DNA from 4 places in the Halomonas sp. SIMBA_159 genome. Region 1 is predicted to be linked to each of the others. Evidence: predicted binding sites of a transcription regulator. Region 1 holds the regulator's gene; each other region holds the start of a gene.
What was found. Region 1 encodes sigma-54, which starts transcription at its own class of promoters, with help from an activator protein. Its sites were predicted from a motif close to TGGCACNNNNNTTGCTNT; they were not measured.
Positions count from the first base shown of each region.

Region 1 (7,745 bases):
CGTATGGGGCAGCGCGTGGCGGCGAAGGGCGTTACGGTGGTCGATGATGCCACAGTGGCGGATAGCCGCGGTGCGTTGAGTATCGATGACGAAGGTACTCCTGGACAGTACACGCCATTGATTGAAGACGGCATTTTAACGGGCTATATGCAGGATAAGCTCAACGCCCGCTTGATGAAGATGGCGCCTACCGGCAACGCCCGCCGCGAGTCGTTCGCTCATCTGCCGATGCCGCGTATGACCAATACGGTAATGTTGGCTGGCCAAGATGATCCTGCCGACATTATTAAAAGCGTGAAACGCGGCATTTACGCCGTGAGTTTTGGCGGTGGGCAGGTGGATATTACCTCGGGCAAGTTCGTGTTTTCGGCCAGCGAAGCCTACATGATTGAAGACGGTAAAATCACCGCGCCAGTGAAAGGTGCAACGCTGATTGGTAACGGGCCTGAGGCCATGGGTCGCGTGTCGATGATTGGCCACGATATGGAAATGGATACGGGGATCGGTGTGTGCGGCAAAGAGGGGCAGGGCGTACCGGTGGGGGTTGGCCAGCCCACCCTGAAATTGGATGAGCTAACCGTGGGTGGCACGCAGTCGTCTTGAGGCTGTGATCTACAGTGCTAGCGTGTCGCGCAGGTGTTTAAACAGCTTGCGCGAGCTCGTTGGAGGCTTACCCTGTTCGCGTTCTTTACGGGCATTGCGCACTAGCTGGCGCAGTGCCTGGCGGTCTGCGTTGGGGTAGTCGGCCATAAACAGGTCTACGCCGTCATCGCCTTCATCGACCATGCGGTCGCGCCATTTTTCCAGGCGGTGAAACGCGTGATCGAGCTGCTCTTTCTCTTGTTCGATGGCATCAAAAACGCCCTGAATGGCCGTTAGATCCTCTTTGCGGATCAGTTTGCCAACGTATTGCATATGGCGACGACGGCCTTCGTGAGAGCGAATGCGCGAGGTCTCTTCAATGGCTCGCAGCATATCGTCTGAGAGAGGGAAGCGCGCTCGTTCAGCGGGCCTCATGGCAATTAAGGTTTCGCCAAGCGCTTGAAGAGCATGCATTTCACGCTTTAGCTGAGATTTACTCGGGCGCTCTTCTTGTTCATCGATATCGATAGGCTCGGGGCGTTGCTTCGGCATATAAGAACTCACAGATTAGATTCGTTTGCAGCATTATATCAGGCTGCGACCATAACATTGATTCGCCAATGCGATTCAGGCGAAAAGGAGGCCATATGGCACAGGCATTTGATGCATCGGCGCAGCAAGCGCTGCTGACAAAGCGCGCTGAAGAGGCGCTTGCCCTAGCAAAGCAGCTGGGGGCGGATGCCGCTGAAGTAGGCGCCAGTGTGGACCAGGGCATGGGAGTCAGCGTCCGTTTGGGAGAGGTGGAAACCGTTGAACTATCCCGTGACCAAGGCATTGCAGTCACTCTGTATGTGGGAAAACGCAAAGGTAGCGCTTCCTCTACCGATGCCAGCAGCGCCTCCATTCGGGCCACGGTTGAAAAAGCGCTCTCGATTGCACGTTATACCGGTGAAGACCCCACGGCTGGCCTTGCTGATGCAGGGCTGATGGCTACCGAGTTGCCAGACCTTAAAGTGCATTACCCCTGGGCGCTCTCCACTGACGAAGCCATTGATCTAGCGCTGCGCTGCGAGCAGGCGGGCCGTGAGGTGGCGGGTATTCATCAGTCGGAAGGCGCTTCTTTGTCTAGCGGTGAGGGCGTGCGTGTCTATGCCAACAGCCACGGGTTCTTAGGGACGCAGAAAGGCAGCAGTCACTCGCTCTCCTGCATGCTGATTGCTCAAGACGACAAAGGGATGCAGCGGGATTATGACTACACCTCGGCGCGCAACCCTCAGCACCTGCGTGAACCCGATGCGGTAGGCCGCGAAGCGGCAGCGAGAACGCTGCGTCGGCTGGGGGCGCAGAAGCCTCCAACAGGTACTTTTCCGGTGCTATTCGACCCTACGCTTGCCAGCGGTTTAGTCGGCCATTTGATGGGCGCGCTGGCGGGTGGTGCGCTCTACCGAGAAGCGTCATTTTTATGTGACCGCTTGGGTAGCCCGCTATTTCCTGAGTGGTTTGGGCTTGAAGAGCGCCCAATGGAAATAGGCGCGACGGCCAGTTCACCGTTTGATGCAGAAGGGGTGCAGACGCGCAATAACCGCTTTATTGATCAAGGCCAAGTGGCGAGCTATATGCTCTCTGCCTACAGCGCACGCCGCTTGGGTATGCAGACCACCGGTAATGCAGGGGGCGCGCGTAACTTGCGGCTGCTCGCGCCGTTAACGCCTCGGGCTGAATTGTTGAAGCAGATGGGGCGTGGTATTTGGGTGACTGAGCTGATGGGGCAAGGCGTAAACGGTGTCACCGGTGATTACTCCCGCGGTGCGGCAGGGTTCTGGGTGGAAAATGGCGAGGTTCAGTACCCCATTGAAGAGTTCACGATTGCCAGTAACCTAAACAAAATGTTCGCGGGGCTCTCGGGCGTAGGCGATGACACCGATACCCGTGGCAGTATTCACACGGGCAGCTGGCTTATTGATGCGATGACAGTGGCGGGTAGTTAATACGGCTGGCCTGGCTTACTGGTTTTCGTCAAATCGAGCGTCGAACAGGGCTTCAATCGCATCAAGCGCCTGTTCGGCGTCGTCTCCTTCCGCAGCGACGACCAGCTCAGTACCGCAGGGAGCCGCCAGCATTAGCAGTGACATAATGTTGGCGGCGTCGGCTTTCTGCTGCTGCTTGTAAACGACAATGTTCGCAGAAAATTGCTGGCCACATTTCACCAGTTTGGTGGCCGCGCGGGCATGAAGGCCACGCTGGTTGGTAAGGGTTAACGTTCTTTCGGGCACTCTGGTTCCTTTTTGCCGAGTGGGTCTTGATACTTGAGTCTTGCTCTGGGGTCTAATAACTCAGTGCGTACTGGCGGCGCACGGCTTTGCAGGCTCTTCGCTTAATGTGTACTGTAGGCCAAGCTCGCGGTGCCTTAATTGAACCTCTCCCGTTTGCTTAACAAGCTTTTGGGCGAGTTGTTCAACCATGTATACAGAGCGGTGCTGGCCGCCTGTGCAGCCAATCGCAACCGTCATATAGCTACGCTGACTATTTTGATAAGCGGGAAGCCATTTTTCCAGCCAGGCCTGAATATCATTCGACATCGCTTCGACGATTGGGTAGCCGCTTAAAAAGGCCACGATATTCGCGTCTCTCCCCGTATATTGGCGCAGGGTAGGATCCCAATAGGGGTTTGGCAGGCAGCGAACATCAAAGACTAAATCCGCATCCATCGGTACGCCGCGCTTATAGCCAAATGACTCAAACGTCAGGGTTAGCTGATCTTTGCGTTGGTGAGCGACTTGGTCAGTAATGCGGCGGCGCAGATCATGGACGGAGAGACGCGAGGTGTCGATCAGTAAATCGGCGAGATCGCGAATCTCATTGAGCGTCTCTTCCTCTTTATCGATGGCCTCTTCCAGGGTCATGTCGCTATCCCTTGTTAAGGGATGACGACGGCGAGTCGCGGAGTAGCGCTCTAACAAAATGCGCGCATCTGTGGTCAGGTAAATCACCTGAAACTGGATTTCTCGCTGACGTAGCTCTTCCAGCAGCGACGGCAGACGTTCAAGTGCCGTCGGCAGGTTGCGTGCATCGATACTGACCGCGATGCGAGTACGCTCACCCTGTTCGCGTAGCTCATCAATTAATGAGCCCAGTAGCATGGCGGGCAAGTTGTCGATAGCGTAATAGCCAAGATCCTCCAGCGCTTGTAAGGCGATAGATTTACCGGACCCAGAACGGCCGCTAATGATCACCAGTTGCATAGCGTTTCTCTTGGCTTTTAAACGTGGAAATAAGGTGTGGCTGCGCTGTATGAACCTGTTAAAACCTCAAGTGGCTTGCTCTCGGATTTTGGCGGTCATGAGTGCCAAAAGCTCTCTTTGGCTGGCGGCCTTGCGTAACTGCTGACGGGTATTGGCATCGTTCATAATGGTGGCCACTTGGCCCAGTAGAGCTAGATGAGTGTCATCTGCCTCTTCCGGTACCAGTAGAACGAAGACCAGATCCACCGGATCGCCATCAATGGCATCAAAATCGACCGGCTCGGCGAGCTTTAGAAAACCAGCGATAGGGGCATTGCAGTGTGGGCTGCGTGCGTGGGGGATAGCAACTCCGTTGCCTATCCCCGTACTGCCTAGGCGCTCGCGGCCAATCAGGCGACTGAACACTTCTTGGCTATCGAGGCTGGGTGTGTTTTGGGCGATAAAGGTGCTGAAGAACTCCAGCACCCGTTTTTTGCTGCCCCCGGGCACATCGTAAAGCACGCGCTCCGGGGGGAGGATGGTTTCCAACGTCATTGAGTTAACGCACGCCTGCGCCCTGGGCGCGAGCTTGTGCTTTTTCCTTATGTTTAACGAGTTGACGATCAATTTTGTCCGCTAGCGCATCAATGGCGGCATACATATCGTTATCAAGCGCTTCGGCGTGAAGGTCTGCCCCTGCGGCATGCAGCGTACAGGCTGCTTGCTGGCGCTCCTTCTCAACAGATAAGGTCACTTGCACCGTGGTGATGTTGTCATAGTGGCGTTCAACGCGTTCCAGCTTTTCGTTAACGTAGTCACGCAAGGCGTCAGTCAGTTCAACGTGATGACCAGTGATGTTTACTTGCATTGACGTGCTCCTTATCCATCGGGCTGTACTTCGATTGTAACCCTTTTTACGCTATTGCAAAGCCCCTGCGACGAGTTTGTATCAGCGTACCGTTTAACTAGCGTAAACGGCGGCGCTCACTCGACGAGGGAATGCCCATCGACTCGCGATATTTAGCCACGGTACGTCGCGCTACGCTAATGCCACCCTCTTCTAGCAAGGTGACCAAGCGGCTGTCGGAGAGCGGCTTGCCTGACGGCTCTTCCTGAATTAGCTTTTTGATGCGCGCACGAATGGCAGTGCTGGAGTGGCTGTCACCGCCATCTTGGCCGCTCACTTGGCTCGAAAAGAAGTACTTGAGTTCAAACACGCCCCGCGGCGTATGAATGAATTTCTGGGTAGTCACGCGGGAAATCGTCGACTCATGCATCTCAACGGCTTCGGCGATATCCGCCAGAATTAGCGGTTTCATAGCCTCTTCGCCATGCTCTAAAAAGCCAATTTGGCGCGCAATAATCTCGCGTCCAACGCGTAACAGCGTGTCGTTACGGCTGGAGAGACTTTTAATTAGCCAGCGTGCTTCTTGCAGGTGCTCTTTGAGGAACTGGTTGTCTTGGCTTTTATCGGCCCGTTTGATCAAGCTGGCGTAGTCGGGCTGTATGCGCAGGCGCGGCAGTGCTTCTGGATTGAGTTCTAAATGCCAACCTTCATGATCATGACGTACCACTAGATCAGGGGTGATGTAGCTGTCATCAGTGATGCCGTAGGCGCTGCCGGGGCGGGGGTCAAGGCTGCGAATTAAACGGATGACATCGTCAAGCTGTTCGTCATCCAGGCTCAGGCGGCGCTTGAGTAACCGCATATCGTCTTTACCCAGCGCTTCCAAAAACTGACGAACCAGCCGCTTGGCAGGCATCAGTAGAGGCGTATCTTCGGGTAGTGCGGCAAGCTGCAGCATTAGGCATTCGCGGAGGTCTCGGGCAAACACGCCGGTAGGTTCAAACTGCTGCAAGCGCAGTAGGGTGTTTTCCATTTCCCGCGGGCTTAAGCTGTCGTGGCCTTGGGCTTTTAGCCCTTCACGAATGTCGTTGAGCGGTTGAGTGAGATAGCCATTGGCATCTAGCGCATCAATCAGGCTTTCCGCGATTGAATATTCCCGTGGGCTGAAGTCGGTCATGGCCAGTTGCCATAGCAGGTGGCCGTGAAGGCTTTGCCCGGCGGCTTGGCGCTCAAAGTCAGGCCCCTCGCTGCTGCCTCCCAGGCTGCCCGTATCTTGGTAGGTATCCGACCAGTCGCTGTCCACAGAGAGTTCGTTGGGAATGCTTTCCGACCACTCGGCCTCTTGTGGCTCGCTGACCGCCTGCTCGCCAAACTCATCCTCTTGTTCGAGCATGGGATTGGCATCTAGCGCCTGCTGAATTTCTTGACGGAGGTCCAGCGTGGAGAGCTGTAGCAGAGCAATAGCCTGCTGCAGCTGAGGTGTCATGGTCAGCTGTGTACCGATGCGCAATTGGAGAGAAGCTTTCATGACCATCTGAGAACCACTCGTTAATCAGAAAGCTCCACCCTAGAGCGAGTTGTGGCTCGGTGCAAGTGCAATAAGCATGCCACTAAAAGAAAAGTTTGTGTAGGTCACGGTTTAAAGGCGGAAATCTGCCCCTAGGTAAACGTCTCGAACCTTCTGGTTATTGAGGATTTCCTGGGAGTTTCCACTGGCAATGATGTGTCCGTCGCCAACAATGTAAGCGATATCACAAATATCCAGCGTTTCACGCACGTTGTGGTCGGTGATCAATACACCGATATGTCGCTTCTTGAGTGCGCGAATGATGGTTTTAATTTCACCTACGGAAATAGGGTCAACCCCTGCAAAGGGCTCGTCCAGCAGAATAAAGGCAGGTTCTGTGGCTAAAGAGCGGGCAATTTCCACCCGGCGGCGTTCGCCACCCGACAGGCTCATGCCCAGGTTGTCGCGAATGTGGGTAATATGAAAATCTTCGAGCAGTGATTCAAGGCGTGCTTCCCTGGCGCTGCGGTCTAGCTCTTTGCGCGTCTCTAAAATGGCCATGATGTTATCGGCGACTGAGAGCTTGCGAAAAATAGAAGCTTCCTGGGGTAGGTAGCCAATTCCTGCTATTGCGCGCTCATGCATAGGCGCATGAGTAAGGTCCAGGTCGTCAATGCCGACGCTGCCCGCATCGGATTTGACGAGCCCTACAATCATGTAGAACGACGTGGTTTTGCCCGCTCCGTTAGGGCCCAGCAGCCCCACGACGCTGCCCTGAGTGATTTCCAGATTAATATCTTTCACGACCCGGCGGCGTTTGTAGCTCTTCGCCAAATGGTGGGCGTAGAGCGTTTTCACGGGTGCGAAATCTGTAGAGGTTGATGCTGCCACGTGGCCGCTCCCTATTGTTCGGGCTGAAGAGTCATGCGAATACGCTGGTTGTCGCTACCGCTCACCTCGGAGCGTGCTTGTACCACTTCCTGATCAATGAAGTACTCCAAGCGACCCCCTTGGAAACGATCACCCTGTTGGGTCAGCTCTGCCTGATCAATAAGCTCTACCCGGCGCTCAGCGACGTGATAAATGATTCGCCGAGCCCAGCCTTCCATCGGGGTGTCCTGGTCTTCTAGCTGGTTGCGCAAATAGGCGCGTTCGCCGGTGGCGATGGCTTGAGAGAGCTCGCCTGCATCATTGCGCTGGATCTCTACGCGCTCGCCACGCAGGTGCATTTCGCCCTGGCGGATATCGACGTTGCCGGAGTAGACCGCCGTGCCTGCCCGCTGGTCAAGGTCCAGCCGATCAGCTTCTACCTGAATAGGGGCTTGGCCTTGAGCCAGCGCAGCCGTGGTCAGCGGTAACGTTAAAGCAAAGAGTGCAGTGCGGATTGAGGCATTCATCGCGACTCCTAGGGGCATGAGTGGCTAAGGGGAACGAGTGGCAGGCGGATGAACGCCGCGCACATTGTTGGTCAAGCGGACTTGGCTGTCATCTAGCCACACATCCATTCGTGATGCTTCCATGCGCTGAGGCGGCTGCTGTAATAGCACGGGCGTATCACTCCAGGCATGGCGTGTAACGCCATCATAGT
Region 1 covers NZ_JAWJBT010000016.1:88,117-95,861, reverse strand. The annotation lists gene tldD (metalloprotease TldD) at 1-603, shown strand, start outside; gene yjgA (ribosome biogenesis factor YjgA) at 613-1,134, opposite strand; gene pmbA (metalloprotease PmbA) at 1,230-2,570, shown strand; gene R0J87_RS12035 (HPr family phosphocarrier protein) at 2,586-2,855, opposite strand; gene rapZ (RNase adapter RapZ) at 2,916-3,824, opposite strand; gene ptsN (PTS IIA-like nitrogen regulatory protein PtsN) at 3,891-4,358, opposite strand; gene hpf (ribosome hibernation-promoting factor, HPF/YfiA family) at 4,363-4,671, opposite strand; gene R0J87_RS12015 (RNA polymerase factor sigma-54) at 4,769-6,184, opposite strand; gene lptB (LPS export ABC transporter ATP-binding protein) at 6,290-7,015, opposite strand; gene lptA (lipopolysaccharide transport periplasmic protein LptA) at 7,060-7,554, opposite strand; gene lptC (LPS export ABC transporter periplasmic protein LptC) at 7,579-7,745, opposite strand, start outside.

Region 2 (7,745 bases), on a different contig from region 1:
GGCGTTTGCTCTGGACATGCAAAAAGAGGAGCGCTTAAGGGAGCGCCACTTTGGCGAACTGGATGGACAGGCGGATAATCACTACCCGCAGGTGTGGGCCTTCGATGCCAAGAGCGCTGAACACACCCAGTGGCAGGTAGAGCCGGTCAGCCGGGTAGCTGCACGGATGTGCGCTGCACTGGATGCGTTAGAGCAGCGCTTTGAGGGTGAAACGGTGCTGGTGGTCAGCCACGGCGACCCCCTACAAATTCTGCTCACGGCGCTGGCGGGAAAGCCGCTGACTCAACACCGGGAGCAGCCTGCGCTACTGCCCGCCAGCATTACGCTTGTGGGCGGTTAAGCGCTCTCTTTGGGAGGAATCCAGGCAATCATATCGACTTCCACATCCGCGCCGCCCGCAAGCCCGGTCACGCCGATGCAGGTGCGGGTGGGCAGCGGTTGTTGGAAGTAGCTGGCGTAGACCTGATTCACTTCATCGAAGTGGCCCATATTGGTGATGAACACCCGCGACTGCACTACGTACTCAAAGCTACTGCCGACTTCTTCCAGCACGATGGCCAGGTTCTGCATTACCCGGTGGGTTTGCTCGGTGAAGGTGCCTAGCAGCATCTCGTTGGTTTCCGGCACGATGGGCATCTGGCCGGTGATAAAGACCAGATCGCCCACGCGGCAGGCGTGTGAAAACGGGGCAATGGGCTGTGGTGCGCGGTCAATAAATAGCTTTTCCATGATGACTCACTGGTTGTGATGTTGTGGAGTGGTTGTGGAGTAGAGGCCACATAAAAATGGGCCTCATTGGAGGCCCACGTTCACCACTATGTGGCGCTGGAAGCTGAATTAATGCCCCAGAATCTGGCTCAAGAAGAGCTGGGTGCGCTCAGACTGCGGGTTATTGAAGAACGGCTCCGGCGCGTTCTCTTCAATGATTTGCCCCTGGTCCATAAAGATCACGCGGTCGGCCACGGTTTTGGCAAAGCCCATCTCGTGGGTGACGCAGAGCATGGTCATGCCTTCTTCGGCCAGTTCCACCATCACGTCCAGCACTTCCTTGATCATTTCCGGGTCAAGAGCAGAGGTGGGTTCGTCAAATAGCATCACGTCCGGGTGCATACACAGCGAGCGGGCAATGGCGACGCGCTGCTGCTGGCCGCCAGAGAGCTGGCCGGGATACTTTTTGGCCTGCTCAGCAATGCGCACACGCTCCAGGTACTGCATGGCCATGGCTTCGGCCTCTTTGCGGGGCTTTTTCTGCACCCACATCGGGGCGATACAGCAGTTCTCCAGCACCGTGAGGTGAGGGAACAGGTTGAAGTGCTGGAACACCATGCCCACACTGCGGCGAATCTGCTCAATGCGTTTGACGTCTTGGGTAAGCGGTACGCCGCCTACCACAATCTCGCCTTTCTGATGCTCTTCTAAGTGATTAATGCAGCGGATCATGGTGGATTTGCCGGAGCCTGAAGGCCCGCAAATAACAATCCGTTCGCCGCGTTTTACTTCCAGGTAGATATCGCGCAGCACGTGGAAATCGCCGTACCACTTGTTCACGCCGCGCATTTCAACCATCAGGTCAGAAGTACTGGTACCAGGGTTGTTGGTGGCTGCTTGAGTCATGTCACTATCCTGCTAAAAAATCGTTAATGAAAGCGGCGTTAGCGCTTGTGGCCGGTATGCAGCTTGCGTTCTAGGTACTGGCTGTAGCGCGACATGCTGAAACAGAAGATCCAGAACATGAAGGCGGCAAACACGTAGCCTTCCAACGAGAAGCCTAGCCAGCGTGAGTCGGCCAGTGCCGCTTGCACGATCCCCAAAAGGTCAAAGAGCCCGATAATCATGACCAGGGTGGTGTCTTTAAACAGCGAGATAAACGTATTCACGATGCCAGGAATCATCATCTTCAGCGCTTGGGGAAGGATAATCAGCCCCATGCGTTTCCAATACGTCATGCCGAGCGCGGCAGCCGCCTCTTCCTGGCCTTTTGGAATCGCCTGCAAGCCGCCACGAATGACCTCCGCCATATAGGCGCTCTGGAACAGCGTTAAGCCGATCAAAGCGCGCACCAAGCGGTCAACGCTCATATCGGAGGGCAGGAACAGCGGCAGCATCACCGAGGCCATAAACAGCACGGTGATCAGCGGCACGCCGCGCCAGAACTCGATAAACACCACGCAAAAGCTTTTGACGATGGGCATGTTAGAGCGTCGCCCCAGGGCCAGCACAATACCGATCGGCAGAGCCCCCACCATCCCAACCGTTGCTAGCAGCAGGGTAAGCATCAGGCCGCCCCAGCGGTGCGTAGGCACCTGGGGTAGGCCGAAATAACCGCCGTGCAGCAGTACAAACGAAATGACCGGGAAGACCAACAGCGCAAAAACAGCCACCCAGCGCTTAAGAGGCAGTCGCGGTATCGCCAGCCAAGCAATCAGCGAAAAGAACATGGCAAACACAATATTGGCGCGCCAGGTCTCCTCGCTGGGGTACAGGCCGTAAATAAACTGGCTAAAGCGAGCGTTGATGAAGACCCAACAAGCGCCTTCCCGGGAGCAGTCGTCACGCGTTGTGCCGATCCAGTCGGCGTTAATAAATGCCCATTGCACCGTCGGTACCACCAGCAAATACAGCACGTATAGGCCGATTAAGGTGAAGATGGTGTTAATGGGTCCGTTAAATAGATTGGCGCGTAGCCACGCCACCGCACCCACTGAATTACCCGGGGCTGGCCGTTGCTCAATCATTGTTTGGTTATGAATCATCTGTGACTCCTCGCCATCGGCCTAGCGTTCAACCAGCGCCACACGGGCGTTGAACCAGTTCATAAACATGGATACCAACAGGCTGATGGTCAGATAGACGGCCATGGTCATCGCAATGACCTCAATAGCCTGACCTGTCTGGTTCAGCGTCGTGCCTGCAAATACCGACACGAGATCTGGGTAACCAATGGCGGTTGCCAGCGATGAGTTTTTAATCAAGTTGAGGTATTGGCTGGTCAGAGGCGGAATAATCACCCGCAGTGCTTGGGGCACCACCACTAAGCGAAGTACCAAGTTGCGGGGCAGGCTGAGCGCTTGCGCAGCTTCGGTTTGCCCATGGGAAATCGCTTGAATACCTGAACGTACAATTTCGGCAATAAACGAGGCGGTATAGATCGATAGCGCAAACCATAGCGCCAAGAACTCTGGGATCACCGTGACGCCCCCGCGGAAGTTAAAACCGCGTAGTTCAGGCATTTCCCAAGTAATCGGCACGCCCGTGGCAAACATCACCAGCAGCGGCAGGCCAAAAATCAGCACAAAAGAGATCCAGTAAGCGGGCAGGCGTTTGCCGGTGGCTTCCTGACGACGTTTTGCCCAGATCACCAGCGCAATGCTGGCAACAATAGCGACGACGAAGGTGACAGGAATGAGGCCAAAACCAGACTCAAACAACGGCTGCGGAAAGTAGAGCCCGCGTACGTTCAGGAAAATGGCTTCACCAAAGGCAAGGCTGTCCCGGGCGCTGGGCAGGGTGCGCAGTACGGCAAAATACCAAAAGAAAATCTGCAGCAGCAGCGGGATATTCCGGAACGTCTCGATATACGCTGCCGCTAACTTGGCGATGAGCCAGTTAGGCGATAAGCGCGAAATACCGACAATAAAGCCAACGATGGTGGCGGCGATAACGCCTAATCCACCCACCAAAAGCGTATTCAGTAGGCCAACGAAGAATGTGCGGCCATAGGTGCTTTGGGAGGAGTAGTCGATCAGACTCTGCACGATCCCAAAACCGGCGGTATTACTCAGGAAACCAAAACCTGTGGTGATACCCCGAGAGGAGAGGTTGTCTTGCACGTTGCCGACGATATAGAACAGGAAAGCGATGACAGCGGCAATCAGCAGACATTGGAAGATGAGCGCACGTTTGGCGCGGTCTCGCCAAAACGGTGGCTTTTGGCCAACGGGGCGAGCGTTAGGTCTTACGGACATGGGTGGCGTCTCCGCGATACGGAAGGTCAATCAAATGGCCCGCCATGACCAAAAAGGGTGGCGGGCCGGGGTCAAGCGAGACGCTTAGCGAATCGGCGGTGCGTACTGGAAGCCGCCTTGGTTCCACAGGGCGTTAACACCGCGCTCAATCTCCAGCGGTGAACCCATACCTACGTTGCGCTCAAAGCTTTCACCGTAGTTACCTACTTGGCTCAGGATGTTGTAAGCCCAGTCGGCCTCAAGACCCATGCCTTCACCGTAGTTGCCATCTTGGCCAAGCAGGCGAGCAACGTCCGGGTTCTCAGAGCTGAGCATTTCTTCAGCGTTTTCGCTGGTGACGCCGTACTCTTCACCGTTGATCATGGCGAACAGCGACCACTTCACGATGTTGAACCACAAATCGTCGCCTTGGCGTACAACCGGGCCCAGCGGCTCTTTAGAGATAACGTCGGGCAGAATCATGGCGGCAGACGGATCATCGAGCTGAATGCGCAGTGCGGCCAGCTGAGAGGTGTCAGAGGTCAGAACGTCACAACGGCCAGCTTGGAAGCCACCCACGGTCTGCTCAGAGGTATCGAAAACGATCGGATCGAATTCCATGCCGTTAGCACGGAAGTAATCGGCCAGGTTCAGCTCAGTGGTCGTACCGGACTGGATACAGATGGCGGCGCCGTCCAGCTCAGCAGCGCTGGTGATACCGAGGTCACGAGACACCATGAAGCCTTGGCCGTCGTAAAAGTTAACGCCGGTGAAGTTCAGGCCCAGGGTGGTGTCGCGGGTGGTGGTCCAGGTGGTGTTACGAGAAAGGACATCGACTTCGCCCGACTGCAGTGCGGTGAAGCGCTCAACGGCGTTCAAGGAGATGTAGTTAACCGCATCTGCATCGCCCAGTACCGCAGCGGCTACGGCGCGACATACGTCAACGTCAAGGCCTTGCCACTCGCCGCTATCGTCCGGGGCGGAAAAACCTGGCAAGCCGTCGCTGACGCCACACTGAATGGCACCGCGCTCGCGGGTATCTTCTAATGTATCGGCTTGGGCGGTGGCGACACCGGCGAGGGTAATAGCACCAGCGGAGGCCAGCAGTACCAGGTGTTTCTTATTCATCATGTTTGTTCCCCTTCCTCGATTTAATGTCGTTATGCATGGTGATGCATCACTAAAAGCTAGCAAGGAAGGTGCCAAAAAAGATATGTCGCCAAATTCAGCGCTTTTCAACGTAAAATCAGCGAATTTATCGAAGGTCGTGGTGCAAAAAAGTGCGCTAGCAGCTACGCGTTGCGCTTTTTTGGTGCGTAGCGGCTAGCGCTGGTTGGCGCATAGTTTGTTAGCGGGTTAGCGAATAGGTGGCGCGTACTGAATACCGCCATCTTTCCAAAGAGAATTTAAGCCTCGTGCGATCTTAAAATCAGAGCCTGTGCCCACGTTGCGGTCATAAATATCCGCGTAATTACCCACCTGTTTGACGATTTGGTAAGCCCAGTCCGACTGTAGGCCCATGGCTTCGCCAAAATCGCCATCTTGGCCGAGCAAACGCATCACATCTGGATTGTCTGAGTTTAGCCGTTCATCCACATTAGCTTGGCTAACGCCCAGCTCTTCGGCGTTCAGCATGGCAAACAGCGACCACTTCACGATGTTGAACCACTGGTCATCACCTTGGCGCACGGCGGGGCCTAGCGGCTCTTTGGAGATGATCTCCGGCAACACGACGGCCATATTGGGGTCGGCCAGTTGAATGCGCTGGGCGTAGAGCTGCGAGGCATCCGAGCTCAATACATCGCAGCGGCCTGCTTCAAACCCGGCAATCGACTGTTCAGGTGAATCAAACACCACCGCATCATAGGTCATGTTGTTAATGCGGAAGTAGTCGGAAAGATTCAGCTCGCTGGTGGTGCCTGACTGGGTGCAAACAGCCGCTCCATCCAGCTCTTTGGCGCTCTGCACGCCGAGGTCGCTGGCCACCATAAACGCTTGGCCGTCGTAATAGCTGACGCCAGTGAAGTTCATCCCTAGCGTGGTATCGCGGCTAGAGGTCCAAGTGGTGGTGCGGGAGAGCACGTCCACCTCACCCGACTGCAGCGCGGCAAAGCGTTCCACTGAATCTAACGGCACAAAATTGACCTTGCTGGCATCGCCCAGCGCAGCGGCTGCCACTGCACGGCACACATCGGTATCCAGGCCGCGGTACTGGTCGTTGTCGTCTAACGATGAGAAGCCGGGCTGGGCCGCGTTAACGCCACAGCGCACGCTGTCGCGCTCTTGAACAGCCTCTAGGGTATCGGCTATGGCCATGGCAGGTACCCAGAGAGCGGGTGCTAATAGAGTGATTCCCAATCCTAACCAACGCGTGGTGTTCATTTGTTATTCCTTAACGTCGAGCGCAGCAACACTTGCGCATAAAAAAGGCCGGGCAGAGCCCGGCCTGATGCATAACGTCACCGCAAACTTATGCGAACGCTTTACGCATAAAGGGCGGCAGCGCCAGGGCACCGCGGTGGGCATCTACTGTGTAGTACTGTAGCGGCATTTCGTGGCTGGCGGCAGCCTCTTCGCGGAAGCTTTCGACGTTGGTGCTTTTGCCAGCCAGCGTCACGCTCCACCAGCCGGAAGGGTACACCGGCTGGGGGAAGGGCAGGGTGGCCACGCTATCAAAGCCTGCTTCGCGCATGTCGTTACGCAGCTCGCGGATAATCGAGCCGCTGTGATACAGCGGTGACTCGCTCTGCTGAACCATCACGCCGCCGCTTTTCAGAATGCGGTGGCAGCGCTTCAAGAAGTCGGTTTTGAACAGGCCTTCTGCAGGGCCTACCGGGTCGGTGGAGTCGATGATCAGCACGTCGATGCTCTCGTCGGCAGCGTCATCTACCCATTTCACGCCGTCGGCAAACAGCAGCTCGGCGCGGGGGTCGCCGTTGGCTTCTACTAATGACGGGAAAAAGCGCTCGGAGGCCTTGGTGACTTCTTCATCAATGTCGATCTGAGTGACTTTTTCAACGCCCGGATGGCGCAGCACTTCTTTCAGCGTACCGCAGTCGCCGCCGCCAATAATCACCACCCGCTTGGGGTCTTGATGGGTGAACAGCGCCGGGTGAGCAATCATCTCGTGGTAGAGGAAGTTGTCGCGATCGGTCAGCATCACGCAGCCATCCAGCACCATCAGGTTGCCGTAGGTTTCGGTGGCGTACACTTCCAGGTGCTGGTAGGGGCTCTGCACATCCAGCAGTTTTTCGGTGATTTTCAGCGAGAAAGCGCTGCCGTGGCTATCAAAGACTTCGGTAAACCACTGGTCGTCGCGTAGGTCGCTCATTGCTTGGCTCCTGGGCACTGGTCGTTCGTTTGGGTCGGAATGCCCTGATGGTACTGCGGGCTTAAGTCGTGCAGCGCCTCCATAAAGGCGGTGACGTGATCGGGATTGGTGAACTGGCTGATGCCGTGCCCCAAATTGAACACGTGGCCCGGGCCGTGGCCGTAGCTCTCCAACACGCGGGCCACTTCGGCGCGAATGGCCGAAGGGCGAGCAAACAGCACGTTGGGGTCCAAGTTACCCTGCAGGGCGACTTTATGGCCTACGCGGGCGCGGGCATCAGAAAGCTCGGTCGACCAATCGATACCCAGCGCGTCGGCACCGGCGCAAGCAATGTGCTCAAGCCACTGGCCGCCGTTTTTGGTGAACAGAATCACCGGCACGCGGCGTCCGTCGTGTTCGCGGATCAGCCCGGAAACGATCTGCTCCATATAGCGCAGCGAGAACTCTAAATAAGCAGGCGTAGAGAGTGC
Region 2 covers NZ_JAWJBT010000001.1:135,142-142,886, forward strand. The annotation lists gene R0J87_RS00660 (histidine phosphatase family protein) at 1-340, shown strand, start outside; gene R0J87_RS00665 (RidA family protein) at 337-729, opposite strand; gene R0J87_RS00670 (amino acid ABC transporter ATP-binding protein) at 838-1,566, opposite strand; gene R0J87_RS00675 (amino acid ABC transporter permease) at 1,653-2,753, opposite strand; gene R0J87_RS00680 (amino acid ABC transporter permease) at 2,775-3,965, opposite strand; gene R0J87_RS00685 (amino acid ABC transporter substrate-binding protein) at 4,050-5,075, opposite strand; gene R0J87_RS00690 (amino acid ABC transporter substrate-binding protein) at 5,301-6,326, opposite strand; gene speE (polyamine aminopropyltransferase) at 6,415-7,275, opposite strand; gene hemE (uroporphyrinogen decarboxylase) at 7,272-7,745, opposite strand, start outside.
Region 2: a site for sigma-54 is predicted at 5,132-5,149, ahead of R0J87_RS00685 (amino acid ABC transporter substrate-binding protein). Genes of this name have one in related genera too.

Region 3 (7,745 bases), on a different contig from region 1:
TGTTGATCCAGGCTCTGCGTAAAGCGTCCATCAATGCCGCATTCACCAATGGCCACTGGGCGAATGGAAGAAGTGCTTGATAACTGTTGATTCACCAATACTTCCAGCGCCTCAATATCCTCCGGCCGATGCTGCTCAATAAAGTAAGGGTGAAGCCCTAGGCAAACGCTCACCTCAGGCCGCTCCCCCAGCGCCAGCAAGTGATGCCAACGGGCTCGCACCGTGGCGGGCACTATAAAACGGCAAACGCCCGCTGCCTTGGCAGCGGCGATGACGGTCTCACGATCCGTGTCAAACTCCGCAACATCCAAATGGCAGTGGGCGTCTATCAGCATATTGCCCTCTTTAGGAGGTTTAATGCTCGCGGGTAGGCTGGAAGCGAATATCCGGCCAGCGCTCCTGGGTCATTTGTAGGTTAACCCGTGTAGGCGCGATGTAGGTCAGGTAACCGCCGCCATCAATGGCGAGGTTGGTACTGGCCTTGCGCTTAAACTCTTCCAGCATTTTGGCATCGTTGCAGTACACCCAGCGGGCGGTTTGCACGTTAACCCCTTCATAAAGGCAGTCGACCTTGTACTCTTCCTTCAAGCGATGGGCGACAACATCAAACTGCAGCGTACCTACGGCCCCTAGGATGAGGTCGTTATTATCCATCGGCATAAAGACCTGGGTCGCCCCCTCTTCCGAGAGCTGCTGGAGGCCTTTCTGGAGCGCTTTCATTTTTAGCGGGTCTTTTAAACGTACGCGCTTGAAAAGTTCGGGGGCAAAGTGAGGGATGCCGGTAAAGCGCATATCTTCACCTACGGTGAAGGTGTCACCAATCTGAATCGTGCCATGGTTATGCAGGCCGATAATATCGCCTGGCCACGCCTCCTCTACTTGCGAGCGGTCAGAGGCCATAAACGTAAGTGCATCAGCAATCTTGACGTCTTTACCAATCCTCACGTGGCGCATCTTCATGTTCTTTTCGTACTTACCAGAGCACACCCGCAGGAAGGCGATGCGGTCACGATGGTTCGGGTCCATATTGGCCTGAATCTTGAATACAAAACCTGTGAAGCGCTCATCCTGAGCAGTCACTTCACGGGTATCGGTTTCCCGAGACTGTGGAGCGGGCGCATGCTCTACGAAACCGTCCATCATTTCACGTACGCCAAAGTTACCCATGGCGGTACCAAAATAGACGGGGGTAAGCTCACCGCGGCGATAGGCTTCTAAATCAAATTCGTGAGAAGCACCGCGCACTAAATCGACTTCCATGCGCAGCTCTTCTGCCTGCTCTTCCCCCAACACCGCGTCGACTTCGGGGTTGTCTAGCCCTTCAATGCGCTTGTCGTCTGGAATACGGCTACCCTGTCCCTGGGTGTAGAGGTGAATCACATCGTTATAGAGGTGATAAACGCCTTTAAAGTGACGCCCCATGCCAATCGGCCATGTCATCGGCGCACACTGGATATTCAGTACCGTTTCCACTTCATCCATGACTTCAATGGGGTCGCGAATGTCACGGTCCATTTTATTGATAAACGTCAGAATCGGCGTCGTGCGCAGACGACACACTTCCATCAATTTGATGGTACGGTCCTCAACACCTTTCGCGCCGTCAATCACCATCAGCGCGGAATCCACCGCCGTTAGGGTGCGGTAGGTATCTTCAGAGAAGTCTTCGTGCCCCGGGGTGTCGAGGAGGTTGACGATACGTCCACCATAGGGAAACTGCATAACCGACGTGGTCACCGAGATACCACGCTCCTGCTCCATCTTCATCCAGTCAGACGTGGCGTGACGATCATTACGTTTACTCTTGACCGAGCCTGCTAGCTGAATCGCATTTCCAAACAGCAGCATTTTTTCGGTGATGGTGGTTTTACCGGCGTCAGGGTGCGAAATAATCGCAAAAGTACGGCGAAGCTCAGCTTCACGCGCTAATTGGGCGTCAGACATGGAGTTCTCTACAAGATGGTACAGCGTGAACACTTAAAACGTAGCGCCAAACCTTCGGCGTTGTGTGCGCCTATGGTAACGCAACTCGCCTTCAACGGCATACCATCACGTGCAGCGGGCATTTTGTACCGATATAAAAAACGCCGACAGAGTCGGCGTTTAGATACGTTAGTAAAATCATTACTAAGCAAACAGCTACTTAAGCGTACGTATTAACCTGCGTGCCAACACTGCCTTCTTGTGCCAAGTTGGGCTGGGCACCGGTATCAGCAGAAGCGAGCACTTCTGTGATTTGCTCGGCTTGCACATCAAGGGCTTGGCGGAACATTTGCATTTGCGCTTGTTCAGCGGTTTGCGCTTGGTTCATATACAGCGCTGTGCTGACAGCATTACTCGCAGCGACATCCATTATTGCACCTCAGTCTTTTGAGTGACTTGTTCAGCGTAGCAAACCCAGCCTCACTAGGCCATGTTTGTCACTTTGCGTATCGTAACAGCACGCAACATCACGGTTAAAACCGATCAGCCCGAAACGGCGCCATATCAATAGCGGTGGGCTTATCTTCCATCATATCCGCTAGCAGTTGGCCGGTAGCCGGGCCAAGTGTGAAACCTTGATGACCATGACCAAATGCTAACCACAGGCCTGGGTGACGTGGCGCAGGGCCAATAACAGGCTTCATATCCGGCAAACACGGCCGCGCGCCCTTCCACGCAGCGCTATCTTTGCGCTCAGCTAACGGGAAGATAGTGCGCGCTACTTTTTCAGCGGCCCCTAGCTGCTCTTCATCCGCAGGTGATTCCAGGCGGTCTAGCTCAGCCCCGGTGGTCAGCCGGACCCCCGCGTTCATTGGCGCCAGCAAATACCCTACCTCTGCATCCATTAACCAATAGTTTAATTTGGCTGTCGGTTGAGTAGCATAATGCATATGGTAGCCACGCTTTACGAACGTCGGGAAGTGATAGCCCAACGGCTTCATCCATTGGCCCGCCCAGGGGCCGAGCGCCATAACGACCTGATCAACGCTGAACGCCTCTTCACTGGTCGTGACGGTCCACGTATCGCCCTGCTGCGTAACGCCGGTGATATCTGCCTGCACAACACGCCCGCCCATGGCTTCAAACGAGGCAGCATAAGCGGCCACCAATCCACCCGGGTCTGCAACGGTCCATGGGTCCAGCCAATGAATTGCGCCAATGATTTTCTCACCAAGCTGGGGCTCTTTCTCATTCAGCGCCTCACGGTCTAGTACCGTAAATTGCACGCCGTAAAGCTCACGCGCTTCTTCGGCCTCTTTTACCCGCTTAGCGAGCTTCTCTTGCGTACGGTAGATTTCCAGCCACCCTTCACGGCGCACTAAATGGTCAGCGCCCGACGCTTCAATCATCGGCGCGTGAGCCTCCAGGCAAAGCTGAATCAACGACGCGTATTCAGGAACGATCTTTTTATACAGCCGGGAGGAGGAGTGGTGCCAGTAGCTCAATAGTGGCGATGCCGCATTGACCATACCTGTCGGCCGGTAGCGGATATCAACACGTCGGTTCGGCAGTACGCTTAATATCGTTTTCATATCACGCGGGAACGGATAAGGCCTTACGGCTTCACGCTGTATAATCCCCGCATTTCCAAACGAGGTTTCACGCCCAGGCTGGCGGCGATCCACCAGTGTTACCTGGTAGCCACGCTGCTGCAGCTGCCAAGCAATACTGACACCCACCATTCCTGCTCCTAAAACCACCGTTTGACGCGCCATTATGATGCACTCCTCTCATTCTTTTGATTGCCCAGCCACACGCTGCCAACCCCGTAAGTAATATATTGAAAAATATCACCAATCAAACCGCTTTTGCACAGTCATAAAGACTGTTTTAAGCCACTATTTTAGTTATTTATAACGCAAAAAACGTAAATAAGGATGACTTTACTAAGCGCGGCACAACATTTGCTTAATTACTGTTAGCACTGCTTTAACGCACCGGAAACCTTCGGCAACACAAGGCACCGCGCTGGGTTAATAAGAGGCAACGCACGCATTACCGCACCCTAACAGTGCTCGCACTGCACCAGATCAGCACAAGGACCTTGCCCATGACCGACAGCTTCGATACCACTCTCATTGATACCCTGTGGGTGCTGTGGGCGGCCGCACTGGTGTTTGTCATGCAGGCTGGCTTTCTGTGCCTTGAAGCAGGAACCACCCGAACCAAAAATGCCATTAACGTCGCTATAAAAAACTTAGCGGATTTTGCGATTGCCGTCAGTGTCTTTTGGCTCGCAGGCTTCGGGATGATGTTTGGTGCTTCCCAGGCAGGTTGGGTCGGTAGCTCGCTGTTTGGATGGGAGCTGGAGTCGACCAACACTTGGCTAATCACCGTCTTTATCTTTCAAGCCATGTTTTGCGCCACAGCGGCTACGATTGTGGCGGGCGCGGTGGCTGAACGAATGCCGTTTCTTGGCTACCTTTGGACCGCGTTTTGGATAGCGCTACTGATTTATCCGGTATTTGGCCACTGGGCATGGGGCGGCTTGTTGGGCGGCAGTCCTGGCTGGCTGGCGGCGCTGGGCTTTATCGATTTCGCCGGCGCAACCGTCGTACACAGCGTTGGCGGCTGGGTGGCATTAGCGGCAGTACTGGTCATCGGCCCTCGTCAGGGGCGCTTCCAGGTGGATAAGCCCCCGACTGCCTTTCCCGCGGGCAACTTACCGCTCGCCATGCTGGGCGCTCTGTTTATGGTGCTAGGCTGGTTTGGATTTAACGGTGGCAGCACGCTTGCTTTAAATGGCAGCGTGCCCGGCATCATCGCCAATACCATGTTAGGCGCTGTGGGCGGCATTTTATCGGCCATGCTGGTGGGCTGGCGTGTGCGACGCTATGCAGATGTGATGTATGCCATCAACGGCGCCATCGCAGGTTTAGTAGCGGTAACGGCAGGCGCACATGCTCTGTCATTAGCCGCTGCTTTCTTTATGGGCGGCGTAAGCGGTGTCCTTATGGTACTGGCGAGCGAATGGCTACTAAAAAGGCGCATTGATGATGCCGTGGGCGCTATCCCCGCACACTTAGTCACCGGCCTATGGGGCACTCTCGCCCTGCCGTGGATAGCCGACCTTGATCGACTGGGCACTTCCCTTGGCAGATTTGATCAATTTATGGTCCAGCTGCTGGGCGTCGTGGTATGCGGCTTGTGGAGTTTTGGGCTCGCCTGGCTGCTCTTTCGTATCACCCGCCGGTTTTTACCCCTTCGCGTCTCCAAAGATGCCGAGAAAATGGGCCTTAACCTTGCCGAGCATGGCGCACGAAACGAGCTCAACCAGCTGTTGGAGCATATGCGGCAGCATGAAAAACAGGGCGATATGCGCCAGCGCATTGAGGCCGACCCCTTCACCGAGGTCGGTGAGATAGCGGCAAGCTATAACCGCGTGTCGGCAGCACTTGAACGCGCGGTAGGTCACACTCAGGTCATGCTGCGCAACCTGCGCGACGGCGTGATTACCTGGCAAGCCGACGGAACGCTCACGGGGTTAAACCCGGGCGCAGAGGCTTTGTTTGGCGTTCATGCAGAACGGATGGTTGGCCAACCAGTAAGCACGCTACTGGCCAACAAGGCGCTGACGCCCGGGGCAATGCATGAAATTAAGCTGCGCACGGAGGACCAGCAGATACGCTATTTGGAAATCCAGGTCAGTGAGGGTGCCGAGGGCTCCGCCTCAGAGTGCTCTGGGATGGTACGTGACATCACAGAGCGCAAACAGCTTCAAGAGCAGCTAAACCGTGAGCGCGACCTTGCCCGCACCACGCTCGCCTCGATTGGTGATGGCGTGATCACTTGCGACGCTAGCGGCAATATTACCTTTATGAATGCGGAAGCAGAACGACTGACGGGTTGGGCACTTGACGACGCTGTAAACAAACCGATTCAAACCATTTATCAACTGCGTGACGAGCTTAGCGATGAACCCATCAGCAATCCCGCTCGTAAAGTGCTCACGCAGCATCGTGCTATTCACTACAGCGAACACTGCCAGCTTATCCATCGCACCAGTAAGCGCTACCCCATTCAACATAGTGCGGCACCTATCCGCTCCAGAGGGGGCATAACGCTTGGCGCCGTGGTCGTCTTCCAAGATGTGAGTCTTACACGCAAGCTTTCAGAACAGCTTAACTATCAAGCCACCCACGACAACCTCACCGGCCTTTTGAATCGACGTGCTTTCGAAACGCTGCTCACTAAACTACTCGAACAGACTGAGCGTCACCATGTGCTCTGCTATCTCGATTTAGATCAGTTCAAAATCGTCAACGACACCTGCGGCCACTTAGCGGGGGATGAACTGCTACGCCAAGTCTCTATGAAACTGAAAGCGCATGTTCGCAATAGTGACACCGTTGCGCGCTTAGGAGGCGATGAGTTCGCCCTGGTACTGCCCGACTGCCCGCTTGATAAAGCCAAGATTATTTGCGAAGCCGTGCGCCGCGATATCGAGCATTTCCGCTTTGCCTGGCAGGGGCACACATTTGGCATTGGCGTCAGTATTGGCTTAGTGGCGATGACACCTGAACAACCGATGCGCTTGTCTGACACACTGCACGCCGCCGATGCCGCCTGCTATACCGCCAAAGAAGCGGGCCGCAACCGTATTCACTGCTATCAACCGGATGACCATCTGCTCTTAGAGCGCCACGGTGAACTGCAGTGGGTACAGCGATTACAAAATGCCCTGGATAACGATGCTTTCCGACTGTTTGCCCAGCCTATTCATGCCTTATGTGGTCAAGGCCCCGGCTACCGAGAAATTTTGCTACGCCTAGAAGAAAACGGCGCGCTGATCGCGCCAGGCAGCTTTTTACCCGCCGCCGAACGCTATCACTTTATGCCGAGAATAGACCGCTGGGTAGTGCGCAACACGTTAGCGTGGCTGGGAGATCGTTATCGCTGTGCGGAGAATCATTCGATAGGCCACTGGGGCATTAACTTATCAGGCGATTCTTTATCAGATGGCGATTTTTGTCAGGAGCTGGTGCAGCAAGTACGCCGCGCCGAGCTACCAGAAGGGACGCTATGCTTCGAAATTACCGAGAGCGCGGCTATTGCGCAGCTTTCAAAAGTCAGTGAATTGATACAGGCCCTTAAAGCACTGGGCTGCCGATTCGCACTGGATGACTTTGGCACCGGGCTCTCATCCTTCAGCTATTTAAAACAGCTGTCGGTCGACTATTTAAAAATAGATGGCAATTTTATCCGCAATATTCACCATGACCCCATAGATAGCGCCATGGTGGAAGCCATTCACGCCGTAGGAAAGGCGCTTAATATTGATACAGTCGCTGAATACGTAGAAAACAAAGAAACGCTAGATAAGCTTCGCTCTCTAGGGATCGACTATGCACAAGGCTATTTACTTGGAAAACCAGAACCCATTACCGCTACCGTTGGTAACCAGATTAAGGTTATGCCGAGATAGGTAAATTGGTGAGTGGTGAGTGGTGAGTGGTGAGTGGTGAGTGGTGAGTGGTGAGTAGATACTATGAAACAATGACTATTTAAAAGTCATAAAAACAGTAACGAATGTTTGAAATGCAAAAAGAACAAATATAGGAGGGGAGACTGAAGGACAAATAACAGGTTAATGGGGTGGATGATGGGGATCGAACCCACGACCACCGGAGCCACAATCCGGGGCTCTACCACTGAGCTACATCCACCACAACCTGAAACTGTTTACTGCGGAGTTACTGATATTGCTTTATATTGCTGTATGTTTTGTCAATGGGGTGGATGATGGGGATCGAACCCACGAC
Region 3 covers NZ_JAWJBT010000019.1:95,307-103,051, forward strand. The annotation lists gene R0J87_RS13795 (TatD family hydrolase) at 1-335, opposite strand, end outside; gene R0J87_RS13800 (peptide chain release factor 3) at 355-1,944, opposite strand; gene R0J87_RS13805 (putative motility protein) at 2,144-2,353, opposite strand; gene R0J87_RS13810 (NAD(P)/FAD-dependent oxidoreductase) at 2,457-3,698, opposite strand; gene amt (ammonium transporter) at 4,034-7,408, shown strand; tRNA gene R0J87_RS13820 (tRNA-His) at 7,575-7,649, opposite strand; tRNA gene R0J87_RS13825 (tRNA-His) at 7,715-7,745, opposite strand, start outside.
Region 3: a site for sigma-54 is predicted at 3,877-3,894, ahead of amt (ammonium transporter). Genes of this name have one in related genera too.

Region 4 (7,745 bases), on a different contig from region 1:
CGCGTCAGGTCTGGATTATTGGTGACCATTTGTAGAGCCGCTTCGTGGGCGAGCTCTGAGAGGTCCGGCTTGGGTTCTTGAGGTTGAGCGTTATTGCCCAGTGTCGTACAACCCGCTAGCAGCATCATAAGGCAAAAGGCCACGATGGCCCTGGCGCGAAAGGTGCAAGCCGATGGAAACATAAGCAGAGAGTGTAAAGACATAAATATTACCAAGTATCCGTGATAGAAACCGTTGGCGTGGTAGGAGCCTGGGGGACTCGGTGAGGCGCATACTGGCGGCGGTCACCCGAGTTAATGTAATAGATGTTGGAAGAGGAGTAGAGAATTTGATCCTGTTCCACAATTTGCGTGGTGACGATGATCTCTTCGTTACCTTTGTCTGTCCAACTGCCGTTGGTGGTGTCTGCCACCATAGCGGCTGGAATCAATGCAAGCGCTGGCTCACTCCAGTTTCCCAGAGGAATACTAGCAACGGCTATACCGCTCGCCAGGGCAGTAAACGCACCAAAGGGCGGACGGGTATAGCCCCTATCGCGATGCGCGACAACTTCCACGTCAATGTTGATGGTGGCACCGTTAGTGCGAGGCTGGGTCGTGACACTACCGCCACGAGAAACCAGTTCGCTGGTCAGTAGTGTTCTAAAGCCGCGTTCGAATTCGCCGCCGCTGTAGTAAGAGCCATACTGCTCATGTTCTGGTGCTGCAATATGCAGATCCCGAAAACGTACCCGTTCACTGCCTAAAATACCGGCGGCTTCATGCTGGGCAAGCACCTCCCAGTGCTGTGCGGCCTGCATTTTTTGCTGTTCCGTATAGGGGTAGGTCGTGGCAATGGGGGCTTGCGATGTGCTGGCGTAAAAACAGCCACTTAGCATCAGGCTAGCCAGTCCCAGGCCAACGGGGCGTAAAAAGTGGACAATGGGAGATGACATAGGTTGGATGCGCACCTGGTAGTTCCTTATCGCTACTAAACGGCTTTTTGATAGACTAGTTTGCCATGCTTAGCATAGATCGGCCACGAGGTTAAAAACTTGAATGAGTAATCACCCCAATGCTTGAAGACCATCGCAGCGGCCCGCGTCATGATTCTCTGCTCTCCAACTACCCCGAAGACGATAGCAACAACGGTTGGATGATCAGCTATATCGATATCATGACGCTGCTGGTGGCGCTATTTGTCATTATTATTGCCGCTGCCGGGGTGACCAGCCCTGATTGGTCGCCTGCCACGGCAGAGCCTGATACGGGTGACAGCATTGCTGCACCGCTGGGAGTACCGTTGCCCGCTGTGTTGGATGAGCGCCGCCAGCAGAGAAGCTCCACGCTGGCGGCCGTGCCCGGCACTCTTAGTCCGATGGCTATTAGCGCTGCGCTAGGGGTGGCAGGCTTACCGCCTCGTCCTACCACCGTTCCCAGCGTGCCGCCGCTGATAGCACTGCCCGTTCAACCTGAGCCCACTCCGGTGTCAGAGACGCCATTGGTGGCGTCGTTAGTGGAGCGCTTTCACGCTTCGTTACCCACTTCCACATTGTTACCGATCCCTACATTACCGACTCCGTTAGTGCGCATTGAAGAAGAGGTTGCCGCAGCGCCGTTGGCTGATTACATGGTGCTGTTGACCGATCGCCCCCCAGTAAACGTAAAGGAAGTCAGTGATGAGGCGATCAGCAGTGCGTTAGCAATCGATGCCCGTTTGGCTGAGCAGGTTGAAACATCGCCCTATTTACCCAACCTTGAGGGCGTAGAGGTCTCTCGAGTGGCGGAAGGCATCAGCCTGCGGGTACAAGATAGGCTGCTGTTTCCCTCTGCGACGGCAGAGCTAACCGAAGGCGGCTCATCGCTAGTGGGGAGCCTGCTGGAGACGATTCAGCGCTACGATGGCGAAGTGTGGGTAGAGGGACACTCCGATAGCCAGACCATTAATACCCCAGAGTTTTCATCTAACTGGGCGCTCTCCAGCGCACGTGCCATCGCGATTGTTGAAGCTTTAGAGGCCGCGGGTGTGGCCGCTGAACGTTTGCGAGCCGTAGGGTTAGCCGCCACTCAACCTTTGGAAGATAACAGCACCGCCGAAGGGCGTGCGCGTAACCGCAGGGTAGAGGTGGTCATTCACGCTCAATAGGCGGCAGTTAGCAATGAACAACGCTTTTGTATAAGACGATAGGCACAACATAAAAAAAGCCCGCCGGGGGAGGCGGGCTTGAAAGGGCTTGGCTCACTGCAGCCCACTGACATCAGGTGAGGGGGTGTACAAGGTTGCCAGTGGGTACAATTCGAGTATAGCTATTTGTGAGCATTTGCCAAGGGCTTGTGCAATTTTTTTGCGAATTTCTTGTACTTATTTTTATACATAAAACTGATTGAATAAAAAAGCGGGCGTTTTTTTGCACTGTTTTGGTGCTTTTTAAGTGCGCTTTTTTGGTGCTTGGTAGTCGGAGATTATTTTCTGTGGTTTAAGTAATTGATTTTTATTATCTAAACTTCATTGGCATGCATTCTGCTTTATTGCTTATCTGAGAACGACGCCCGCGTAACGTCTTTAAAGATTGCAATAAGGTGGTGCCATGACAGAACACACCCGCACTACAAGCACTCACTCTGAGTGGGTGAATCTCGCCCAGTCCCCTGGAAGCCCCGACCCGGCCCTTCAGCCGCGTTTAGTGGTTACTGACCTAGACGGTTCGCTGCTTGATCACCACAGTTACGACTTCTCTCCTGCAGCGCCTTGGCTGGCGCGCCTAAAACAGCTGGGCGTGCCCGTTATTCCAGTCACCAGTAAAACTCGTGCCGAACTGATCTCCCTGCGTGAAGCGTTAGGCCTAACGGCGACGCCGTTCGTGGCGGAAAACGGCGCTGTGATTGGCCTGCCGCCGGGCTGGTGTCACGCACGGTTAGATCGCCCTGGCAGCGGGCTAGACGGCGTGGTGGTGAAACACACCGGTGTTGACGTGGGGTTTATCCGCGCGCGACTGAACGTCTGGCGTAAGCGTTTGGGCGTGCGTTTTACCCGTATGAGCGAACTGAATGTTGCTGATGTGATGTCGCTCACCGGTTTAGACGAAACCCGCGCAAAAGCGGCCCGGCAGCGGGAAGGCAGCGAGCCGCTTATCTGGGAAGACGACGAGGCCGCGCTGGCTAATTTCCGTTTAGCGCTGGAAGGCGATGGCTTGATGCTCACTCAAGGCGGGCGCTTTTGGCATGTGATGGGCAAAGCCTCTGATAAAGGCAGCGCGGTTGACTGGCTCATCAAGCGCTTTACCGCTTTGCGCGGCCGTGAGCCGCTCTCATTAGGACTAGGCGACGGCCCGAACGATATATCCATGCTCGATGCCGTCGATCAGGCTGTTGTGATCAAAGGGTGCCACGACTTGACCGTCACGCCCACGAATACAGCGCTTTATCGCACTCAGGAAACCGGGCCAGCAGGCTGGGCCGAGGGGGTGGCCCACTGGTGGGGGCGAGACGACCGCCGGTTAGCGGCGGCTTCCACCCAAGCGTCCGTCACGGCCTAATCAACGAGGGATCAGCGTATGAGTGATTTTCATCAAAATGGCATTATCACCGACTTTCATAACCTCACCCGCCGTCCGGTAGAGGCGCTTGAGCAGGAACTGAGCCAATTCGCCAAGCGTCGTCCGATGGGGCTGATACTCCCGTCGCTGTTTTCCGAGTTGGAAGGCCCGGCGCTTTCAGCCATTGTTGATGAGCTGGTGAAGGTGCCTTATCTCAATGAGATTGTGATCGGCCTGGACCGCGCCGATCGTGAGCAATTCCTATATGCCCGCGAATTTTTCTCTCGTCTTCCTCAGCACACCCGCATTTTATGGAACGACGGGCCACGCCTGCGTGAGCTAGACGCCGAGTTGGAAAGTCACGGTTTAGGGGCCTTAGAGCCCGGCAAAGGGCGCAACGTGTGGTATTGCGCAGGATACGTGCTGGCCTCTGGACGCTCGTCGGCAGTGGGGCTGCATGACTGCGATATTCTGACCTATGATCGTAGCCTGCTGGCGCGGCTCATGTACCCCGTGGCTCACCCACGGTTTAACTACAGCTTCTGCAAAGGCTATTACCCCCGCATTGCCGAAGGAAAGCTCAACGGCCGGGTGTCTCGGCTGATGGTGACACCGCTGCTGCGAGCGCTCAAAACCGTGTGCGGGCCGCTACCCTATTTGGACTATTTAGATAGCTTCCGTTATCCGCTCTCTGGTGAGTTTGCGATGCGCAGCGATGTGCTGGAAGGCATTCGTATCCCCGCCGACTGGGGTCTGGAGATCGGGGTGTTGTCTGAACTGCAGCGTAACTACTCCCACCGCCAGCTGTGTCAGGTCGATATTGCCGATGCCTACGACCACAAACACCAGCCCGTTAGCGAGGATGATGCCAACGGCGGCCTGAATCGCATGAGTCTGGATATCGCCAAAGCGCTGTACCGCAAGCTGGCTACCCAAGGCGTGAGCTTTAGCAGTGAAGACTTCCGCACGCTAAAAGCGACGTACTATCGCTTAGCGCTCGATTTGATCGAAGCCTATGATCACGACGCCACCATGAATGGCCTGAGTTTGGATCGCCACTGTGAAGAGCAGGCGGTAGAGCTGTTTGCCAGCAACCTGCTGGAAGCAGGCAACTTATTTTTAGATAACCCCCGCGAACGGCCGTTCATTCCAAGCTGGAACCGCGTACAGGCTGCGGTGCCCGACATCCTGGCGCGAATGCACGAAGCGGTAGAGTTGGATAACCAGGGCAAGGTGTAGCTGGGAAGTGTAGCTGGGAAGTAAGGTGAGCAAGCCCCCGCCTAGTCGGGCGGGGGCAATGCCGATTAAAAGTCGCTGAAGGAGGAGGAGTGAGCCGCTGGCGCGGCAATAGCAGGCTGGTGCGCTTCTTTATTTAACTTAAAGTTAGTCACCAAGTGGCGAAGTTGGGTGCTCAGCTGTGCTAGCTGCTGGGTCGCGTGGTTACTCTGCTGTACCAGCCCCGCGTTTTGCTGGGTCATTTGATCCATCTGCGTCACGGCCTGATTGACCTGCTCGATACCGCTGCTCTGCTCGATGGTGGCTGCCGAGATTTCCTGTACCAGCGTACTGAGCTGCTGAATATCCGCCACCACACCGGTAATCATTTCACCCGTGTTTTTGACTTGGCGGCTGCCTTCTACCACTTGCGCATCCGCATTTTCGATCAACCCTTTGATCTCTTGGGCGGCGGACGCAGAGCGGCTGGCCAGCTGGCGCACTTCATTGGCGACGACCGCAAAGCCACGGCCTTGCTCCCCTGCACGGGCCGCTTCCACCGAGGCGTTCAGCGCCAGAATATTAGTCTGAAAAGCGATGGCATCAATGGTATTCACGATGCTGCTCATTTGCGTCGCGCTGTTGTTGATGTTGTCCATGGTGTTAATCACTGAAGCCATAGCGTCGCTACCGCGTTGGGCGCTTTCAGCGGTTTTGGTGGCCAGGGTGCGGGCATGGTCAGCGTGGTCGGCGTTCTGTTTCACCGTTGCTGTTAATTGCTCCATGCTGGAAGCGGTTTCTGCCAGCGAAGCAGCCTGTTCTTCGGTGCGGGTGGAGAGCTCTTCATTGACGCCGACGATCTGCTCCACGCCGTGATTCACCTGGTCCGCGCCGTGGTGAATGTCGCTGATGGTGCCCGCTAGCGTTTCGCGCATGCGGTTAATGTCATACAGCAAGCTGTGCTGATCCTTGTCGGAGAGTGTGGCGGCCTGGGTTAGGTCACCATCGGCAATATGGCGTACCACCGTGGCTGCATAGCGCGGGTCGCCGCCTAATCGACGGGCAACGTCACGAATGACCCAGCCCATTAGCAGCGTCACCGGCACGCCAATCACTAATAAAATAATCGCTGAGCGAATTAGACCGGTAATAAAGGCGGCATTGATGTCGTCGACATAGACGCCGGCGGCCAACGACCAGCCCCACTCTGGCAGGTGCGCGACATAGCTCACCTTAGGCACTTGGTCATCCCCGCTGATGCGGCGCGAGTAATAGTCCACATGACCGCCACCGGCTTGGGCAACGTCTAAGAAGGCAGCGTATAACCGCATGCCGCTAGCATCTTGATAAGCGCTCATATCCTCGCCCCTAGGGCGATTAGGGTGCGACACGATCGCCAGGTCGTTATCGAAGGCAAACACATACTCGTCCTCGCCAAAGCGTACGCTGGCAATGTTATCGATGGCCCGTTGCTGTGCTTCCTCCTCGGTTAGTTCGCCGCGCTCGGCGCGTGCCTGTAGTGCTTCCAGCTGTCCATGGATACTGCCCACGATATGTTGAATGCTGTCGCGACGTTCACTTTCGATGGTTTGGCGGTTCTCCCACGCCAACCAGCCCACTAGCAGTAGCATCGCCACCCAAATGATGCCGAGCGTGCTCCAAAGTTTCTGTGTCGTTGTCAAACGGTTCATGGTGTCCCTGTGAAAAATCCAATCAGTAAGTAAGCCCTTACTTTTATCGGCCACTATGGTTAATACCTTAGTCGAGTTAATAAAAAAATAGCGGTGTGGAGTGCTTGTAAGTTCCAAAATGATCTAAATATATAACTTAATTTGCGCTACACTCAGTAAACATACTCAGCGCTAGCAGGCCATCAGCAGGAGGCTCTCTATGCAACGCCCCATCGTGACCCACTTCTTCGACGAGCCCACCAATACGTTTAGCTATGTGGTGCAAGACCCTGATAGCGATGCGTGCGCCATCATCGACTCCGTACTCGATTTTGACTACGCCGCCGGACGTACCGACGTTCGTTCTGCGGAGCAGATCATTGCCTTTGTGCGCGGTAAAGGGCTGAAGGTGGAATGGATAATGGAAACCCATGTGCATGCGGATCACCTGTCGGCCGCACCGTACCTACATACCAAGCTGGGCGGCAAAACTGGCATTGGCGCCCATATCGTCGACGTGCAGGAAATTTTTGGTAAAGCCTTCAATGCAGGCACTGAGTTTGCGCGGGACGGCAGCCAGTTCGATGCGCTCTTTAAAGAAGGCGACACCTTCAACATCGGTGGGCTTGAAGGGCGGGTGCTGCATACGCCGGGTCATACGCCAGCCTGCTTGACCTATGTGGTGGGCGATGCCGCTTTTGTGGGTGATACCTTATTCATGCCGGACTACGGCACGGCGCGCTGCGATTTTCCAGGCGGAGACGCCCGCACGCTTTACCACTCTATTCAGAAAGTACTGGCACTGCCCGAGCAAACGCGGCTGTTTTTATGCCACGACTATAAAGCGCCGGGACGAAACGCTTATCAGCATGAAACTACCGTTGCCGAACAGCGCCAGGCCAACGTCCATGTGCACGACGGCATTAGCGAGGAAGAGTTCGTCAAGATGCGCACCGAGCGAGATGCCACGTTAGGCATGCCACGCCTGATTATTCCTTCTGTGCAGGTCAATATGCGGGCAGGCGAGCTACCGCCTGCCGAAGATAACGGCCAAGTATACTTAAAAGTACCGCTCAATCGGTTTTGAGCGGTGGGTGGCGCAACTTTAAATCGGCAGGTATCCAGCAATGAAAACGAATGTAGGTGGCTTTGACAAAATGGCGCGTATTGCAGTGGGCGCACTGCTCATTGTGCTAGCGCTAACAGGTACGATTGGCGCATGGGGCTGGGTCGGCGTGATTCCGCTGGCGACGGGGCTGTTTAGTTTCTGCCCACTCTACCCGCTGCTGGGGATTTCAACATGCAAAACCAAGCGTTAGATCGTACAAGGAGTTATTTGTGACTGC
Region 4 covers NZ_JAWJBT010000021.1:14,561-22,305, forward strand. The annotation lists gene R0J87_RS14330 (FlgO family outer membrane protein) at 1-203, opposite strand, end outside; gene R0J87_RS14335 (hypothetical protein) at 209-949, opposite strand; gene R0J87_RS14340 (OmpA family protein) at 1,054-2,124, shown strand; gene R0J87_RS14345 (HAD-IIB family hydrolase) at 2,567-3,514, shown strand; gene R0J87_RS14350 (glycosyltransferase family protein) at 3,533-4,753, shown strand; gene R0J87_RS14355 (methyl-accepting chemotaxis protein) at 4,819-6,420, opposite strand; gene R0J87_RS14360 (MBL fold metallo-hydrolase) at 6,620-7,486, shown strand; gene R0J87_RS14365 (YgaP family membrane protein) at 7,527-7,718, shown strand.
Region 4: a site for sigma-54 is predicted at 2,489-2,506, ahead of R0J87_RS14345 (HAD-IIB family hydrolase). Genes of this name have one in related genera too.